2 linked regions of the Rhodopirellula baltica SH 1 genome follow. The protein of the gene in region 1 binds, or shares a complex with, the protein of each later gene. Links are inferred from orthologs where the notes say so. Each region holds a gene or a part of one and is shown on either strand. Other genes may lie near its edges.

The links.
Region 2: the proteins of fliG (region 1) and fliM are in contact, whole or in part, in a crystal structure (PDB 4QRM), measured with the Thermotoga maritima proteins. The link is inferred for Rhodopirellula baltica SH 1 from one-to-one orthologs. Residues at the interface, in WP_004082903.1 of Thermotoga maritima: Phe122, Ser125, Glu126, His127, Pro128, Gln129, Thr130, Val133, Glu157, Arg161, Leu164, Leu165, Arg167, Ser169, Glu171, Val172, Glu175, Ile176, Asn179, Lys182; in WP_004081085.1 of Thermotoga maritima: Tyr124, Leu127, Asp128, Ile130, Met131, Gly132, Gly133, Pro134, Glu136, Pro139, Arg141, Thr144, Glu145, Ile146, Glu147, Ser149, Ile150, Lys153.

What each region holds. Positions count from the first base shown.
Region 1 is NC_005027.1:2,937,508-2,947,690, reverse strand. The notes cover bases 4,677-7,675. They hold fliG (flagellar motor switch protein FliG), read right to left. Parts: upstream 6,681-7,675; coding sequence 5,673-6,680; downstream 4,677-5,672. Other genes in these bases: RB_RS11380 (Na+/H+ antiporter NhaC family protein), read right to left, coding at 6,861-7,675; RB_RS11390 (hypothetical protein), read left to right, coding at 5,407-5,676; RB_RS11395 (3-keto-disaccharide hydrolase), read left to right, coding at 4,677-5,325. Also shown: RB_RS11415 (glutamate synthase subunit beta), read left to right, coding at 1-326; RB_RS11410 (hypothetical protein), read right to left, coding at 574-963; RB_RS11405 (B12-binding domain-containing radical SAM protein), read left to right, coding at 1,124-2,860; RB_RS11400 (PA14 domain-containing protein), read left to right, coding at 3,010-4,539; more of RB_RS11395, read left to right, coding at 4,588-4,676; more of RB_RS11380, read right to left, coding at 7,676-8,489; RB_RS11375 (hypothetical protein), read right to left, coding at 8,529-10,183. UniProt on the Bacillus subtilis protein: One of the proteins that forms a switch complex that is proposed to be located at the base of the basal body.
Region 2 is NC_005027.1:3,934,417-3,944,431, forward strand. Bases 2,906-5,736 are described here. They hold fliM (flagellar motor switch protein FliM), read left to right. Parts: upstream 2,906-3,593; coding sequence 3,594-4,880; downstream 4,881-5,736. Other genes in these bases: RB_RS14980 (glutamate-5-semialdehyde dehydrogenase), read left to right, coding at 2,906-3,586; RB_RS14995 (hypothetical protein), read left to right, coding at 5,687-5,736. Outside these bases: RB_RS14975 (tandem-95 repeat protein), read left to right, coding at 1-2,125; more of RB_RS14980, read left to right, coding at 2,282-2,905; more of RB_RS14995, read left to right, coding at 5,737-6,931; RB_RS15000 (S1C family serine protease), read left to right, coding at 7,032-8,912; RB_RS15005 (S1C family serine protease), read left to right, coding at 8,909-9,988. UniProt on the Bacillus subtilis protein: One of the proteins that forms a switch complex that is proposed to be located at the base of the basal body.

The sequences.
Region 1 (10,183 bases):
TGGCCGAAGTCGAAGGCAGCGAGAAAGAATGGCCTGCCCAACTGATCTTGTTGGCGATGGGTTTCTTGGGACCAGAGCAAACCGTTGCGGAATCGCTCGGCCTCGAGACGGACGCTCGCAGCAACTTCCAAGCAGAACATGGCAAGTACGCGACCAACATCGACGGCGTGTTTGCCGCAGGTGACTGCCGACGTGGTCAAAGCTTGGTGGTTTGGGCGATCAACGAAGGCCGTGGTGCCGCTCGTGCGATCGACATCTTCTTGGAAGGTTCCAGCAACCTACCAGCCCCCGGCCAAACGATGGGCACATCAATGGCCGCCGTCTGAGCCTAGCCAGTTCCAAACAAGACTCCACAAAAGCGACCTTCAATCATTGAGGGTCGCTTTTTTCGTGTCGGTCATCTGTCGCACGTCGCCATCACGCTACATCGCCCCGGACGAGGCCCTCGTCCGTAAAGACCGATTTTGGTTGCAAAAGGGCTTGGCCATGGAGGGCTGCCCGACGGAACAGTTGAGGACAACGGTTCGACTCTGGTGCTTGGACTTCTTTCGCCTCACGCGATTCGGACCAAGCTCACGTCCACCGCCAAACGGTCCACAGGTGGACGGTCATCGCAATGATGAAGAAGACGATCGAGATTGCCGTCGGGATCTCGTAGTAGTACTGCAGTCGTTTGTGATTGCCCCAGTACCATCGGAAGTGAATGAACAGCCCGATGCAGATCAGCAACACTCCAAACGTGATCGCGGGCGTGCCGATGTATTCTCTCCAGAACATCGGGGACATTTGCCCGCCGCGGGAAAGGTTGATCGTGGTCGCTCGCTGGAGAAGGCAGCATCGCAGTCCATAAAAGCAAACCACCGCCGCTGCACCGATTCCCACGACCCGCCGTGCGATGGGACCGCCATCGGGACCGTCAGACAGTCGGTCGGCCAAATCGATGATCCAGTCGTGCTGATACATGGTCGTTGGTCGGGAAGCGAGGAGTGCTCGTGAAGGTGCATTCTGTGTCAGGTTGATTCCAACGACGGTTGGGGCGCGGAGTAGACCCTTGCACAGGCGTGTTCCAAAGAAAGTGATTCGCACCCCCTGATGGTGGGTTCTGCGGTATGCTGATGTTCGGTTGGCAACTCACGCAAAACTCACAGGTGCGAATATGTCACGGATCGCGATCATCAACCCCGCCTTTGAAGTTTCGTATTGGGGGCTGGAGTATTCGCAGCCTTTGTTTGGCAAGAAGGCAAACATGCCCGTGGCAAGTCTTCCGTTGCTGGCCGCGCTGACACCGCCGGAGCATGAAGTCGTTCTGTTTGACGAGAATGTCGAGCCACTGGATTTTGACGAGCTTCAAACGTTCGATCTCATCGCGATGACGGGCATGAGCGTTCAGCGTTTCCGAATGGATTCGATCGTCACCGAGTTGAAGGATCGTGGTTGCTTTGTTGTCATCGGTGGACCATGGGTAACGGTCGAAGAGGACTACTTCGGCGATCGGGTGGACGTCGTCTTTATCGGTGAAGCAGAAGTCACTTGGCCGCGTTTCCTAAGAGAGTGGCAGGAAGGTGATTGCGGCCAGCGGTATGAACAAACCGACAAGACGGAGATGACGACGGTCCCCACACCACGTCACGATCTGCTGAAGAACAAGCATTACCTCGTCGGCAGCCTTCAGATCTCTCGCGGATGTCCGTTTCAATGCGAGTTCTGTGACATCATCGTCACGTTTGGTCGTCGCCCTCGCATCAAACAAGCGTCGCAAGTGACCGCCGAACTGGACAGCTTGCTTACCCAAGGGATGCATATCGTTTTTATCGTGGACGACAATCTCATCGGAAACAAGAAGGCGATCAAACCGGTTCTCCGCGAAGTCGCGGCTTGGCAACAACGCCACGGTTATCCCATCGTGTTCAGCACCGAAGCGTCTTTGGATTTGTGCGAAGATGATGAACTGATGGAGTTGATGGCGGAAGCCAACATTCAATCCGTGTTCATCGGATTGGAAAGCCCGGACGAGGAATCACTGAAAGAAACCAAGAAGTATCAAAACGTCCGCAGTCGCGGCGGCACGATGCTGGAAAAGGTTCATCGCATCCAGGACTTCGGAATGGAAGTTTGGTGCGGATTGATCGTTGGTTTTGACAACGACACGTCGGCGATTTTCGAGACTCAGCAAAAGTTTTTAAAGGATTCGCGGATCGCACACGCCATGGTTGGACTCCTGCACGCGATTCCCAAAACGCCGCTGCATGCTCGGCTATTGGAAGAGGGGCGTTTGGACCTTGCCGACGAGCATCACTTTGGCACCAACGTCATTCCCAAGAGTATGACGCGAGACGAGTTGCTTCGCGGGTACTTGGAAACGATGCGAAACGCATACGAACCGGATGTCTACTTCGATCGTTTGGACCAATTGTTCGTTCGCGATCGATTTCAGTTTCGTGCGTTGAACACAAGCTATTTCGAAAAGCATCGGTGGCAGCGTCGCAAGCAACGTGCCATCTTCACAGTCGGCTTCGTCGCCATGTTCATCAGGTTGATGTGGAAGGTCCCTGATGCCGAATTGCGCCGGACTTACCGGCGTCAGATCTTGGCGGCGGTCCGCAGGAGGTTCGCGACTCCAGAGATCTATTTCTTCTACGTGCTCAAGTGCGCGATGCACTACCATCACCACCGCATGACCACCGAGATGATCGACGATCCGTCCAAGTTCGTATCGACCTATGGAAAAGCGATGCGTTCCGACCAACCCGCCGCGGTGAAGTCAGACTGCGGTTCGGCGGCTGAATTGGAGCACACCGAGAGGCCTATCGCGGTGGCGTCACCCAGTTTGCCCGTCGTTGAGACGACAACGTCCACCTGAGAATCCGGGTGTCGGCGTTTCGTTTGCTTCGCCGTTCCATCTTTGTGAAGCGGTACTGTGTGGGGTGCGATCATGGTGGATCGCGAGTCGTTGGAAATATCGGTAGGTTGTTGCTTTTGATTCTTACCGACCTGCGCCGCGAAAAACTAATGCGACTTTTTTCGATCGTTTTCTGTGCATCTTTGATCTGGCCAACGTTTTCGCAATCGGTCTTGGCTGACGAGCCAACGAGACTCGACCCGCGATCTCCACGCTGGTCTCCGTTGGTGGATGTCATCGACAAGGTGGAGCCCGCGGTGGTCGGATTGTTTTTAAGGGACGAGAAGTCTGGCGGTTTTAATTCGGGCAGTGGAACCATCATTGAATCGTCCGGGTATGTGCTAACCAATGACCACGTACTGTCGAGTGACACCGGCTACGCGGTGCTGGGCAAGGTTGCGGGCAAATTTGAAGTTGTCGGCAGAATGCCCGAAAAGGACATGGCCATCGTTCGCCTATTGCACGTGAAGGGACACTTGCCAATCGTTCCACTGGGACGCAGCAACGATGTCCACAATGGCGAAGCGGTCGTCGTGGCTGGAAACCCCGGTGGTCGCGGAATCACAATCACATCGGGAATCGTCAGTTCCAAGAAGACATACCTGGACATGCCAAACGCATTGATTGCGACGAATTACAACTTGCTCGCTCGAGATGACTACTTGCGGTTCGACGCTGCAAGCAACCGTGGCAACTCGGGCGGTCCGTTGGTGAATATGGAAGGCAAGATCATCGGGATCGTATCCCGCGTGAACCCGGAAGAACAAAACGCAGGATTTGCCATTCCAATCGACCGCGTTCGCAAGTTGATTGTTCGTATCGTTGAACCGGAACTACGACACGATCGGTGGGTGGGCGTCTCGCTCAATCCACTTGCCGAAGCGGCCGTTGTTGCCGCGGTTGAAGAAGGTTCGCCAGCCGCGGAAGCTGGGATACTCGCCGGCGATGTGATTGAGATGGTGGCGGGGACTCGTGTTCGCAATGCGGCTCAATACACGTTGGCTTTGGATCGAGTGCTCAGAGAATCAGAAGAGGTTGAGTTGCTGGCGAGCAGACGCGGATCAGCGATACCGGTTTCGATGCAGACCATTCCGGTACCTCGGTTGAAAGGTGTCGAAGTGGAAACCCTCGAACCGGGGCTGGACTACCGCATGTATTTGGGGAAGTTCAAAAAGTTGCCCGAGTTCGAAACGATGGAAGTTGAGAGAACAGGGCAAGTCGATTCGCTGAACTTGGAAGAGATTCAGGGTGATCAGCGCGACGATTTTGCTTTATCGATCAACGCGATGTTTCGCGTGCCGGAAGAGGGTTTGTATCGATTTCAAATCACCTCCGACGATGGCAGTCGAGTCTTCCTCCACGACAAACTTTTCTTGGACCACGATGGCAACCATCCGCCGATGACGGTCAGCCGATTGGTGCGAGCCGGCGCGGGTTTGCATCCGATACGCATCGATTATTTCGAAGGCGGAGGCGCACAAACACTGACGGCGGCGCTGACCCGGCTCGACGTCGCAGGGGACGACGACGGCGATGATTCCGCATCGGAAACGATACAAACTCCGATCGAATTGCAGTTCTTTCGCGTGCCGGCGGAAGACTCTGTATCGAAACCCACATCGGACGCTGTTAGCGAGTAAAATCTTCGCCAGCTGTTCTGTTTGGCAGCTCGGCGGATATTCCCGCCAATGTCCCCACCCCACTTTCCCACCTGCGAATTGCTGATGAAAACGTATATCTTTGCTGCTGTCACCCTGTGTGTTTCGACACTTTTGGCTAATTCACACGCCGCAAAGGCGGATGACACCGCTGCTCCCACCGGAAAGTGGGAAACACTGTTTGACGGCAGTAATCTGGATGCCTGGCGTGAATACAACCGTGATTCGGTGACGAGCGGTTGGAAGATCGAGGGCAATGCTCTGACTTGCATTTCACACAAGGATCAGGGCGATGCCGCTCGTGGTGAAAACCTGATCACGAAAGAAAAGTTTGACGCTTTTGAGTTGGAACTTGATTTCAAAGTGACACCCGCAGCCAACAGCGGCGTGATGTTTCATGTGGTCGAAACCAAGAAGCCGCCTTACTACACCGGGCCTGAAATTCAGATCCAAGATCACAAAGGTGGACACGATCCGCAAAAGTGCGGATGGCTGTACCAGCTGTATCCATCCGAAACTGACTCGACCAAACCGGCCGGTGAATGGAATCACTTGCGAGTGTTGATCACTCCCGCGAAGTGTCAAATCGAGGTCAACGGCGTGTTGTACAGCGAGTTCGTCAAAGGCAGCGATGACTGGAACGAGCGAGTTGCCAAATCCAAGTTCGGCAAATGGGAAGGTTTCGGTGAACCGACCAACGGACACATCTGTTTGCAGGATCACAACGATGAAGTTTCGTATCGAAACATTCGGATTCGTCGACTGTAGGTCGTCGCATGATGCGAGCGTACAACGCTACTCTGTTGTGAAACGAATCGCGTGAAACTTAATGGGGCAAAGGGAAGGGCCATGGTGAAGCCCTCCCTGCCTCACCATGGCCCTATCATTGCTGGAACGATATGGCACCGATCGTTCCACCCTCCCAATCCATGGTACAAGGAGTATCGGACCGCATCGGTCAAATGCTTCAACCGTTTTGGTGAGGTGAACCCGTTTTTTCTGACGGGGCGCAGCATCCCGGGGGAAAGCAACCGTTTTGTATCAAGGCAAAATGGGCTTGCCGCGAAGGAAAGCCCGGTTCTGAGCGAGCTTTCCGGCATGATTGAGCCGGAGCGTTAGGTAACGTACTCTTCTTCGGCTTCGCCGGTTGGGCGTGAGATTTCGCCGGTGTCTTCGAGATGTCGGACGATATCGACGATCTTTTGTTGGACGGCTTCGACTTCGCTGATCCGAACGCTGCCCAGATAGCCCATTTCTTCCTGCAAGTTCTCGGCTGCGCGTGAACTCATGTTTCGCAGCACTTTCTGCTGCAAAGCTTCGCTGGCACCCTTCAATGCCATCGCCCACTGAGCGGTTTCGACATTCTTCAGCAACGCTTGGATGTCGCGGTCGCCCAGCTTGGAAATGTCTTCGAAGACAAACATCAATCGTCGGATGTCTTCTGACAACTCCGGATCTTCACGACCCAGAGATTCCATGATGGTCCGTTCGATTGCACGTTCGACCACGTTGAGGATCTCAGCGACGCTTTCGACACCACCAGTGTTGCTGTGTTGCTGGTTGACCATGTTGCTGAGGCGAAGTTCCAACCCACGTTCCAGTTCAGAAACTGCCGTCGGACTGGTGCGGCCGATCGATGCGATACGGCGAATGACTTCTAGCTGTTTCACGGGGTCTAGCCCCGCAAGCACTTCCGCCGCATAGGACGACGGCACGTGAGACAGCAACAAGGCGATCGTTTGCGGGTGTTCTTCGCCGATAAACTGCAGCAGCGTCTGTGTATCGACCTTTTTGACGAAGCCAAAAGGCATCGCTTCGATCGTTTGCTGAAGATTGCCGATCAGTTCGCCGGCGTCTCGCCCAAGGGCTTCTTTGATCAGTTCCTTGGCTCGTTCCAATCCACCCGGGCTGGCGTAGATTGAGCTCGCTTTGCTGGTCAAAAACTCAGCGATCACGACTTCTTGTTCGTCACCACCAACCGAGTCGATTTGGGCGATTTTGATGCTGATCGTTTCGATCAATCGCGGCGGAAGTTGACCGAGGACCTTTGCCGCGACCTTCGTGGGAAGGCTCATCAGCAAGATTGCCGCTTTCGTCAATCCGCGATCGTCAGCAATACCCATGGTCGACGAACTATTCACTTCGTTGAGAAACCTGCCACGCAAATGAGAGGAAGCGCTATACGAGTGAGCACTTCACTACTCTTTCATCGGCAATCCAACGGGCAGGCTCAATCGAACGCCGAAGAGGGAGGCGTCGTGCCAAATTAGGATCGGGATATCTGGCAGAACCAGCAAACTCGACTAGGGTGCTGCGGTTTGGGGAGGTTTGCCGAGCACGCGAACGATCAACCAGAGCACTGCGGCGGAGACCAGTAAACTGATCCAAGGTGAAATGCCCCACGATGCCGGTAGCGTTCCAAACAAAATGCAGGTGACGCCGACTACCAACGCGTAAGGCATTTGCGTTCGCACGTGCAGCACGTGATTGCAGTCACAAGCACGACTGGACAGCACCGTTGTGTCAGATAGCGGTGAACAGTGATCGCCAAAGATGGCACCGGCAAGCACGCTGCTGAACGTCGCTAGACAGATTGGCGACATGGCGAGGGAAGCCGTCGTGGTTGATTGCAACCCCGCCATCGCCACCGTATCCGATGCTGCCAACGCGGCTTCTTGCAAGTTGACGGACAAGGCAACAGACAGTGGAGTTAAAATCGCCATCGTGCCCCAACTGGTTCCGGTGGAAAAGGCGATGAACGCCGCCAGCAGGAACACGCACGTGGGGAGCCATTCCACGGGAAGACGTGTGTCCAGAATGGATGCAAGATAACCGCCGGTGTTGAGTTGTTCCGTCGCGGTGAGTGAGGAAAGCCCCCACGCCAACCAAAGCACTGCCATCGCCGGCAGCATTTGAAACATGCCTTGCGCGGTGCCCATCGCGACCAGTTCCCATGACACTTTGCTCAGCAGCATTGCAAGTGTTCCGGCGACGATGAGGCCCGCGGCGCCACCGGCAACAAGCGCCAAGTAAGAGTTGCCATTGCCAATAACGTGGCCAAAGGTTTGCCAGGTCGACATCTCGCCTTCGATGGGAGTTTGCAATCCGGTCCAGACGAGCACTCCGCTGATGACGATCAAGCAAATCACAATTGGCATGACCGCCGCGAAGGTGTCTCGCCAGGATGTCGAAGATGTCCAGCGGTAAGGATGGATTGGCTTGCGAGAGGCGGTGTTTTCTTCCGCCCACATCGGACCGAAATCTCTTCCCGATCGGGCGATGACGAAGACAAACCACAACGCCAAAAGCGGATAGAAGCGATAGGGAAGGCTATGCAAGAAAACCGAGAATGTCATGTTCGTCGTTTCGATCCCCGCGTCGGTCAATCCAGTCTGCAGGTAACTCAGTTCGGTCGCGACCCATGTGCTCACGAGGGTTAGGCCAGCAACAGGAGCAGCGGTGGAGTCAACCAAATAAGCCAGCTTGGCTCTCGATATGCCATAGCGTTCCGCCGTGGTCCGCATGGTGCCACCAACTAGCAACGTGTTGGCGTAGTCATCAAAGAATATCAGCAAGCCGGTGAAGCCAATCAATGTTTGACCGCCTCGGCGAGTTGACACACGGCGGGTCCACCCGGAGATCATCCGTGCCATGCTTCCCGCTGATTCCAAAACACCCACCATTCCGCCGAGAAGCAATGTGAAGGCGAGAACGTGAAGGTGGTCCCAATCGCGAACGGATTGATCGATCGTGAAGAAGAACTGCTTCGACGATTGAATGAGTGTGCTAGCTACGCCACCGTCTTCTTTGGAAGCCAGCAACCAAGTGCCGACGAAAATGCCGATCGCGAGAGGAAACAGGACTCGGCGAGTGAGCAGGGCCAGGATGATCGCGACGGCGGGCGGCAAGAGTGATTCGATGCCGTCGGTCATGGCGGTCTCCGTCGAAGGATTTCAGGGCGGCTGAGTCGGCTATCGCAATCGAGATAAACGAACCGGCGCAGACAAGCTTTGAGCGGCAGCGGCTTCCGACAGGCTGGCCGTCACATAACTTGGAAGCAACTCGCTGATTTCTGATCGATCGTTTGCAAACGATTCCAAGCCGTCTAGCAGTTCCAAGGCGTGCAAACGAATGGAAGCGGCGTCGCGGCCATCATAGCGGCTCGCGATTTTTGACCAACGTACACCGAGTTTGCCTCGTGCTTCTGCGGCCTCGCCGTCGGACAAGTTATCTGAATCTTCTCGCCACAGCATCTCGGCTTTCGCCAACGATGCCAATCGAGAATCCGAGGCTTTGCACATCAATGGAACTCCGTCGTCCCAGCGTCGTAGTTGCAAACAAAGGGTGCGACCCAAAACGCCGGCCGACGTTTCGGATTGTCTCATGCGATCCAGTTCCATCTCGGTGGGCATCGTTTTGATGGAAGCCAGCAGATCGTTCAGCTCGTTTTGCGATTGCTCGTCCGTTGCGAATGGGACCAGCTTCTCCACGTCAAATCCAAACGAAGCGCACCACTGATTCTTGTTGTTCAGGATCAATTGATCCAGCAACGCGTTGGCCTGAAGCAGCAAATGATTGAGGTGGTCAGTGGTCGATATCGTTTGTCGACAATCCCGCCAACTTTCAACGAGCTTACGCACGACCGGATCGGACCAGGGCTCCTGAGACGCTTCGGAGACGGTTTCTGACGAGGGTGTCGTTGCGATGGCGGTGTGGGCGACTAGATCTTGGGCACGGCGGTGCGTTGTTTCAAATGGCTCGACCAACCAACTGGCACGCAAACTCAAGTGCATGGCCGCGAGGTGCTCCAGAGAACCGTTGCCCGCGAGTTCCGCAATCAATTCCCACTGATCAATCAAGCCAGCCGCCTCGGTCAGTCGAAACCGCCGAGTCGCCCGTTCTGTTTCGTCCCACAATTCCTGGGTTGCTTCGCTGATCTCAATCTCTGTGAACCGCGCCTTCTCGGGTTCGGGCGTGGGTGTCACGGGAGCACCGGCTACGTCTTCCGGAATGTCGACATTGTTGGTCGCTTCGAGCGTTTCCGCCATCGCCATCTCGGTAACAGCCGGAGTCTCCGCAACCGATTCCGCTGCATCGTCCGTGTCATCAGTCATTTCGGATGCGAGTTCAGCGACCGCAGGGCCGCTGGGAGTCATCGGTTCAACCGCGTCATCGCGAGTGGTCTCGGCAAGCTCTGTATCAACGTTTGGTTCGGGTTGATTTTCTGTCGTTTCAACGTCAGGAGCCACCGCAATCATTTGCTCGGGTGGTGCGGTGGCATCGGGAAACTCGTCCGGCGTATCGACGTCTTTCAGTTCTTCAGTGGTTGGCACGTCCAACTGCGTCGTAGGAAGTTCGACAGGAACGGAACCGATTGGCTCTGCTGGTTGCGTGGCCAAGGTGGACTGATTGGCTTTTCGAGCTCCCAACCAATACGCCAAATAGAACGTCGCAGACAGGCAAAGGATCGAAAGCCCCACCAGTGTCCGAACTTCCGTCATCCATCGTTTCCATGCGCCGCGATGAGAACGCATCTCTTCGAGAACCAGTTCGTTTTCATTGCGCGGCGGCAAATCTTCTAGCAACGAACGTTCGACGGAGGGCTGAACCCAGTGCGATGTTTCAT
Region 2 (10,015 bases), 1.0 Mb from region 1 along the record:
TCCCGGAGCGAACGATGAGATCGGCGATGGCACCAACGGACAGCCGCTCCGGTTCGAGATCATCCAGACCTCGAACAATCCCGAGTTGTTTGTCACTCCACCATCGGCATCCATTGACTCCGATGGCAACGCGACGCTGACATACGTGACTGCCGAAGACCTCAACGGTTCAGCCACCTTCACTGTGCAGTTGTTCGATGAAGGACCAAACGACGCCGGCAACGGTGATATCAACGCGTCCACCATTCGGACCTTCACCATCACGGTGGATCCGGTCAACGACGCTCCGACATTCACCGCTGGGCCGACCGTTCGCGTGCAAGAAGATCGTGGTCCCTACACAACGCAGTGGGCAACGAACATCTCGCCCGGACCGATTGATGAATCCAACCAATCGGTTTCGTTCGAAGTCTCAACCATCAATGCCGCTGACGCCGCCTTGTTCACGCAAGACGGACAACCCGCAATTTCGCCGGACGGCATTCTGACCTTCACGCCAGCACTCAACGCCAATGGTGCGGTCGACCTGCGTGTCGTTGCTCGAGACAGCGAAGGATTGGCTGGAGCACCGATTACCCTGCGTGTGAACATCCAACCGGTCAATGACTTCCCCTCACCGGCACCGGATAACTTCACGACCGACGAAGACACTGTCCGAGTGATCACGGCAGCGGAACTGTTGGCAAACGACATTGATGTCGATTTGAACGATGCCAACCCCGACGAGTTGCAGATCGTAATGAACTCGCCTCAGATCTCGTTGCGAGGTGCATTGGTGACGTTCGATCCGGTGACGCAAACCATCACGTACGATCCAACGGTCTCAACTGAATTGCAGGCGTTGAAACCAGGCTCCGCACCGCTAAATGATTCGTTCAGCTATGCGGTCGCCGACCGGGCTGGTGCCAGTGCGACACCGATCCGAACCAGCAATTCGGTCTTGGTCAGTGTCAGTGTCACGGGCATCAACGATGGTCCAGTGACCGAGCCAGATGTCCCAACATTGCAGAGCCCAGGCAGCACTGTCATCCGGGTCTTGGACAACGATGTGGATGTTGACGGAGTCATCGATCCGAGCTCGTTGACGGTCACAAAGCAACCGGCGTTCGGTAGCGTTTCGATTGATCCTGTCGAAGGAACAATCACCTACACGCCGTTCACCAACTTCCCCGGCAATGACGAATTCCGTTACATCGTCGCGGATGATGAGGGAACGTTCAGCACCGAAGAAACCGTCACGATCAGTCCCAACGCGGCACCGGTCGGACGTGACAGTGTTCGCTCAGGCTTCCTGAACGAAGCGATCTTGATCGACATCAGCAACAACTTCACCGATGCGGATGGACTGGACTTCAGCTCAATCCAAATCGAACGTCAACCATTGGCGGGTGAAGTTCAAAACGTCGGCGATGGAACCTTGCGATATGTTCCAGCGGTGGGCTACACCGGTCGCGATTCGTTCGACTACTCGATTGCTGACTCCAACGGCCGTCGCAGTGGTTTGGCTACCGTATCGTTGCAGGTTGTTATCAGCCGTCTGCAGAACCCAGACCTGAACGCCGACGTCAATGATGACGGTGAAGTATCGGCCCTGGACGCATTGTTGATCATCAACCACCTCAACCGCTTCTCGTCGTTCCCTGCGGGATACACGCCGACGGTGGATGAAGATTTGGTGGTGACGCAAGGCGACAACGGTCGACCAAGTGCTTCGCAGCCGGGTCGCTATTACGACGTCAGCGGTGACCTACGCATCAGCTCGCTCGATGCCTTGCAGGTTATTAATGAACTCAACCGTCGTGACAGCAATCAAAGCGAACCACTCGGCGAACCCATCGTGGCCTCCAGCAGCATTGCGGCAACCGGAGCAAGTGTTTCGGCAGCCGTTTCGAGCTCCGATGTCAGCACAAACGGATCAGGCTCCACGGCTGCGGGTGAACCGCTGATCGAAGTCTTGTTCGAAAGTGACAAGGTCATTGGCCAAAGTTCGGCGAACCTTGGCGACGACGTTCTCGACAGCATTGCCTCGGCTAATACCAGCGGTGAAGAAGGCTCCTCGAGCAGCGATGACCGCAGCAAATCGCTTCAATCGGCCGTCGACGCGGCCATGGCAAAACTGCTGTAGTGCGACGACAGGAATGACCCGGCAAACTCGTTGACGTTGACCTCAACGAGCCGATGCCAGACAATATCAACGACCGGCTGAGGTTGGGGTTTCCCCGATCTCAGCCGGTTTTCGTATCACGATTCTTTCGATCGCCACCTGAACTCATAGGTTCCCATGTCGACCGCTTCCACGACCCACACTCAAACCGACGCTCTCCAGTCCGACGACCTCGCCGCCCAGTGCGTTGATATCGCCCGCCGTGCGAAAGCCGCATCTCGTTTGCTGGGGACCCTGGATACCAACATCAAGGATCAATGGCTGATCGAATCCGCGGACGCTTTGATTGAGGCGTCTGACGCGATCATCGCCGCCAATCAGCTGGATCTTGAAAACGCCCCAAAGTACGGACTGACCGACGCGGGAATCGATCGGCTGCGTCTGGACGAAGCTCGAATCGCTGGAATCGCTACGGGTTTACGAGAAATCGCCTCATTGAACGATCCCATCGGCGAGGTCCTCGATGGTTTCGCGCGGCCGGGCGGTATGCGAATCGAAAAGCGTCGTGTTCCTTTGGGCGTCGTCTTCTTCATTTACGAAAGTCGACCCAATGTGACCGCCGACGCGGCTGGAATCTGCGTCAAAAGCGGTAATGCAGTGATTCTGCGTGGTGGAAAAGAAGCCGCTCATAGCAGCCGGGCGATTATCGAAGTGCTGCACGAAGTCGGTCGTCGCGTCGGGATTCCCGACGACGCCGTTCAATTGGTCGGAACGACCGACCGCGCTGCGGTGGGGCACTTCCTGAAGCAATCCGACAACATTGATGTCACGATTCCCCGCGGAGGCGAAAACCTGATTCGCCGTGTCGCGGCAGAAGCCACCATGCCTGTCATCAAGCACTACGACGGCAATTGTCACGTTTACGTGGATGAGTCCGCCGATATTGAAATGGCGGTCGATATCATCGAAAACGCGAAATGTCAGCGAATGGGTGTCTGCAATGCCTGCGAATCACTGCTGATTCACCAGTCGATCGCCGCCGACGCACTCCCAGCGATCGCGAAACGCTTGGCCAGCCGTGGCGTTGAAATGCGGGTCGACGAACGCGCTTCGGCGTATGTTCCTGACGGCGTTCCTGCCACGGATGCCGATTTTGCCGCTGAGTTCTTGGGGCCACAAATCAGCATCGCCGTCGTGGATTCGCTGGCTGCTGCCACCGATCACATCAATCACTACGGATCGGGACACACCGACGCCATCGTCACCAGCAACATCGCCGCTTCCGAGCAATTCACCGCTTTGGTGGATAGTTCCGCAGTGATGGTGAATGCTAGCACTCGCTTCAATGACGGTGGAATGTTCGGTTTGGGAGCGGAAATCGGAATTTCCACGGATAAGTTTCACGCAAGAGGGCCATGCGGGTTGCGGGAACTGACCAGCTACAAGTACATCGTACGTGGGAACGGTCACATAAGAGGCTGAGGACACGATGTCCAACGAATCACTGAGTCAAAATCAAGTCGAGAATCTTCTGAAGGCCATGGAAACGGCTGATTTGGACGAGGAAGGTACCGACGCACCGACCGAGACCAAAGACTCAGCCGAATCCAAGGATGCCGAAAACGCGACCGTTGGGAGTTCCGCTCCCGTCGTCGGAGCGGCGCATCCGGCCGATTCCAAGCCCTATTCTCCCGGCGTACCAACCGGTGCCAGAGTAACGGCCTACGACTTCAAACGCCCTGAACGCGTTGGCAAAGACCAAATGCGGGCGATGCATTCGCTGCACGAGTCGATTGCTCGAAATTTTGGTGCGTCGATCTCCGGTCTGCTGCGGACCATGATCGAGGTGAAACTACTGAGCGTCGACCAACTCACCTACAGCGAGTTCGTCTTCAGCCTCGACAATCCAAGCTGCTTCAACGTCATCAAACCGCTGCCGTTGGAAGGCCACTGGGTTCTCGATATTGCCCCGGGATTGGCTTATGCGATCATCGATCGAATGCTCGGTGGTGACCCGGTCCCTGGCGAAACGATTCGGCGGCCCCTGACCGAAATCGAAACCCGGTTGATGTGTCGCGTTGTCGAACTGTTCTTGGAACAAATCGTGCCCGCGTGGGAAAACGTCATTCAACTCGAACCATCGATTCACACGACCGAGAGCAACCCACAACTCGCCCAGATCGTTCCTCCCAACGAAGTGGCAATCCTGGTCGGGTTTGAAGTCCTGCTCGGTAAAAACCGGGGGATGATGAACTTGTGCATCCCCTTCAATTCCATCGAGAAATACAACGCGAAACTGTCTCGCAACGGATGGGTGGGCTATGGAAAAACCAATCCAACCCCACAATCGCGACGCAAAATCGCTGACAGCATTGATGCCGCGCCGGTGGACGTGGTGGTGACTTTGGCGAGGTCAAAGATCCGAACCAGTGATCTGCTGGACTTGAACGTTGGCGATATCATCACCACCGAACAAGCCGCCAGTTCCGCATTGGAATTGTCCGTCCAGGACGTCCACAAATTTGCCGCCGTCGCCGGTGCCTACAAAGGCAAGAAAGCGGTGCAAGTTCAGTCAACGGTCGAGCCAAAATACTGCGAACCCGAAGTCGACCCAGAAGAAGAGCTGGAGAACGATTCACCAGCCACTGCCGAGGCGGAACCCGTCAAGGATGAACTGGAAAACGTCTTGGATGCGGCTCAGGCCAAAGTTCCAACGACAACGCAACCGAATGCGTCCCCCAAAGCTTCACCAACCAAGCCGGCACCAACTCGCTGAAGCGTCGCTAATACACTGAGTCGCTAACACACTGACAGAAAGATTGTGATTCTCTTCTGTCAAAACAGCTAAGCCAACGATGGCTCTCGCCGTTTTCGCAATTCGCCCGCCAGTGTGAAGCGTTTCAATCTGCTTCGCCGATCACTTAGGCTGACGACAAAGTACCGCCACTCATCTCCCACCAAACTTGGCGAGAGCAAGCGATCAGTTTTGGCCGGATTGAGAGACGATTGACGGCGCAGTCAGACCGCTTTTCTGGGCCGCTGATTCCGCACGACGAAGTGCCGCCTCGACACGGTCGAGCAACTCGTCAGAACACTCGGGCGTTTGAGCCGTATCGCTGATACATGCTGTGAACTCAGCACCGCAGTGCTGGCATGCAACGGTACATCCGAGTAACGATGCGCGAATATCGATTCGCCGCCCGCAGGTTGGGCAAGATTGATTGAATCGAATGGACATGATTAACCTTTCTACTTCCAGCCACTCGGCTGGCTAAATCCGTTTGACAGGGGGAATAATATCCACAAACCCTCAACAACGCAAACTCATTTCACGCAAGCTTCACAAGAACGCTCAAGCTGCAACCATGGTAGCGCCGCGAACTGGTTCGGGCAAGGATCAAATTTGGCGAAGACTGCGTGAAGACGAACGCTATAAACCACCCCAAAACACTGCACGCACGAACACTACATCATCCCGAAAGTATTGGTTTCCCCTGCTTCACAACCGACAAGACGGTTATCCTGTAGAGGACCTTAAAACGACGCTTCGACGAATGGATTTTCACGCTCAAGCCGGTTCCTATGACACGCTCGTTCCGCAGTCAGACGCCCATCATCGCTCTTCTAGCGACTCTTTTCGCTGTCTTTCCAGGAACGAAAAGTTCCAGCCAGGACACCTCCGGCGAGCCTGATCTGGGCCCTAAAATTCAATTCGAAACCATCGATGGAGACTCAGTATCCGGACAGCTGGGCAACCTAACAGGTTCATCTCTGTCCGCAATTTTGGCTGGCGGCGAATCCAAACAGTGGGATTTGACCGAAATTGCACGAATCCAATTCGATGGTTCGGAAAAGACCAGCCCACCAGCTCGGGTCGTCCTTCGTGGCGGCTCCGAAGTGGCATCGGCCGCGACTTCCATGGAAGACGAAAAGCTGCTGGTCCGCTCGATCGGGCAACCGTCATTCACCGTGTCCATCCGATCCGTTCAATCAGTTCGCTTCCGAGCTCCTTCCAGCGCGACTGACGCTGACTGGCTCGCATTGGTCGAAGAACCTCAACGCCGCGATCGACTGGTCATTCGACGCGAAGGAAATGCGTTGGACCCAATCGAAGGAACGGTCTTAGAAATCAATCGAGATTCCGTTTCGTTCGACCTCAGCGGAAACATCGTCGACGCTCCCCTGAAAAAACTCGAAGGCGTGATCTTCTCCACCACCACCGACCGTGAAACGGAGAAGCCCATTCGAGTTCGCGACCAACGTGGATCGAATTGGATGGCCGATCAAGTCAACTGGAATGGGAGCGACCGTTCGCTTCGGCTCGATCTTGGCAACGACATCACGCACTCCATTCCTTTGAAAGAATTGTTGGAAATCCAGTTCTCTGGTGGCATCCTTTATCTGTCGGACGCGGAGGTCGCTGAGCAACGTCAACCGGAGTCGCTCAAAGCACTCCTCGGTGAAGACTTCGCATCCACTTGGTTCGCCACCGAAACCGACACCAAGAATTTGACCACCGTTCTGTCTTCCGATCATGTCATCCGTATCCCCGAGGGATATCAGAAATTGGTCGCTGCCGTCCGAGTCGCATCGGAAGTGGACCAGTTCGCACCGTTGACAGTTTCGGTGCTTTTGGACAACCGCGTTGCTTGGAAGCTCGAAATCCAAGATCGCAAACCGCACGGTTTAATCTTGCCAATCGAAGACGCTCGGCGGCTCACGCTTCGAAGTGCCCATCCCGGACCGGACGCATCCAAGACATCACCGACAATCAGTAATGCTTTGGGACATCGTATCGAGTGGCTCGGTGCCCGCTTGTTAAAATAGAGTCATGCGTCGCTTCGACGCTGCTCGGATGCTCTTTGCAACGACGTCTCCACACTGAGAAGAACGATTCGCCATGCCATCTCGATGCCTCGATTCCACCATGGTGCGAATCGGTTGTTTGACGCTTGCCCTCTTTGCATCAGCGATTTCGTTGGCGGCCAATCTTCGTGCCGAAGAGTCTTCGCTTCTGCCTGACGAGCAAAAGTGGATTGAGCAGTTCGAGTCCGCACGTGTTGCCGGCATCGCAAAGGCCACCCCTTCCACCGTGATGGTGTTTGTTCCAGGTGGCGGTGGAGGCGGTAGCGGTGTTTTGATCAGTCCCGACGGATATGCGTTGACCAACTTTCACGTCAGCAGTCCTGCGGGCACCTACATGCGATGCGGACTCAGCGATGGCAAAGTGTACGACGCCGTGGTTGTCGGTATCGATCCGGTGGGCGACTTGGCACTCATCCAATTGTTGGGCCGCGACGATTTTTCAACGGCTGAATTCGTCCCCAGCCGTTCGGTGCAAGTTGGTGACTGGTGTTTCGCCATTGGCAATCCGTTCTTACTCGCAACCAATCTGCAACCAACCGTTACCGCAGGAATCATCAGCGGTGTGCGTCGCTACCAGTATCCTTCTGGGACGTTACTCGAATACGGCAACTGCTTTCAAACTGATGCTTCCATCAATCCCGGAAACTCCGGTGGCCCGTTGTATGACAATGACGGCGATTTGATCGGGATCATCGGCCGAGCTTCGTTCGAAAAACGTGGACGCGTCAACGTCGGCGTTGGCTACGCCATCTCAGGCGACCAAGCTCAAAACTTCCTCGGCTGTTTGCACAGTGGACGCATCGTGGATCATGCCACTCTTGGTGCCACCGTTGGCACGGACGAAGACGGCAGTGTCCGAGTCACCAACATCCTCAGTTCCAGCGATGCCTACCGACGAGGGCTCCGTTACGGAGACGAAATTCTCGAGATCGATGGCCAAGTCATCCAAACGGCCAACGATGTTCAAAATATTCTTGCAACGTTCCCAGCGTCATGGCGAATCCCAATCACGTATCGGCAAGAGGGAACGAGCGTGGAAACGTTGGTTCGTTTGGCCAGCGTTCACCGCGGATCGGAACTGCTTGAGAAAATGAAGTCGGCATTGCCGCCACCTCCCCCCGCTCCACCGAAGCCACCCACTCCATCCGATCCCGAAGGAGACGCCCCCGGAGATTTGGAATCAGACGATGAAACATCGCCGGATGGCTCGGACAAAGCCAAACCGAACGACCCAAAACCGTTGATGAAGGACGCGGCGGGCGAACCGATTCCAGCAATGGCGGTCAAGCAAATCAAAATCCGCGAAGGCTATGGCAACTATTACTACAACGAACTGCACCAAACGAAATTCATCGAGCGACTTCGCCGGCAATTTAAGGACGTCGAGGCAAACGATTCCGTTTGGAAGATTCGCGGCAAAACCGTTCCCGTTGTCGATGGACAAGAAGCGAGCGATTTTCTAATCACGATTGGCGATGGCCAATTCAAATTCAAGATCGGCGACGACCTTCAGCAACTTTCACGTGGCGACGAACTGCTGCAAGTCGTCGATGAACAACGCGATGCGGGTATCCTGGCATGCTTGAACGCACTGCAACGCATGTTAACGCTCGGCCCGAGACAATTTGGCGACACGTACTACTGGGGCACGATGCCGCTCTCAGGCCAACGGCCCCTTCGCGACACCGTCGTTGGTGTCCACTCTGATTTGGAAACCCGATTCTTGCATCACCCACAATCTGAACGATTGGAAGTGATTGAATCCATCGCTGGCAACGACACCGACCCCGCCGAACTTTGGTTCGCAGCAGAAGACGACGCACTGCCGTCGACCTTGCAACTCCGCTATGGGCTGACCACCGTTTTGAACTTGCAAATCACCGATTGGTCCACCGCGCCAGCCAACCAACCTCAGGTTCCAGTCGATGGAGATGCATCATGAGTGGCGTTCCAAAACTCTCGCGTCTTGCCACCGCCCCATCCCATGCCGGTAAGGATCCCGCGTCGTTGCTGCGTCTTCTGCTGGGGTGCATCACTGCTTCGCTGATCGTTTTTCTTGCGTCTGAAAAATCCTGGGCTCAGCCTTCAATGGCTCGTCCGTCCGACCAAGTCCAATCGAAGATGGTCAAGGTCTATGGCGCCGGTGGGTTGTCCGGACTGGAGGCTTACCAGAGCGGGTTCCTGGTTTCGCCAGCAGGTCACATCGCAACGGCATGGAGCTATGTCCTGGACGTTGACCCGGTCGTCATTCTTCACGACGGCCGACGGTTCGAATCGAAGATCGTGGGTTTTGAACCGGCGCTCGAGTTGGCGGTGCTGAAGATCGAAGCGGATGACCTTTCCTTCTTTCCGATTCCAGAATCCGACAACGTTTCTTGGGGTGATCCTGTCCTCGCGGTCAGCAATTTGTTTGGCATCGCAACGGGGAATGAACCGGCGAGCGTGATGCAGGGCCGAGTCGCAGCGAAGACCAAACTCGACGCTCGTCGTGGGACTTTTCAAACGCCCTATCGCGGCGAGGTATTGCTGCTCGACCTGGTCGCCAACAACCCCGGTGCGGCTGGCGGAGCCCTTGTCGATCCCGAAGGCCAATTCCTCGGGATGTTGGGAAAGGAACTTCGAGATCGAAAGACCGGCGTTTGGCTGAACTACGCCATTCCCGCTGGCGTTCTTCGTCAACCGATCGGCGACATCATCGCCGGTCGCAAAACAACGCTTCCTGATGAATCCAATCCGGTTCTGCCCCGCGATAAATCTCACTCGCCGATTGGTTTGGGCATTGGATTGATCCCGGACGTTCTCGAAAACACTCCCGCCTTCATCGACTTCATCGAGAAAGATTCACCGGCCGCTCGCGTGGACCTTCGACCAGACGATTTGATTGTCCTCGCCAATGGTCGCCGTGTTTCGCACCAACGTGCTCTCCGTGATCTGCTAAGGCGAATCGACCGCCGCGACCAAGTCGCCTTGGTGGTTCAGCGAGACAACGAAATTCTTGACTTGGTATTACGTCCATGATTCGCAAACTACTTTCGGCACTCCTTC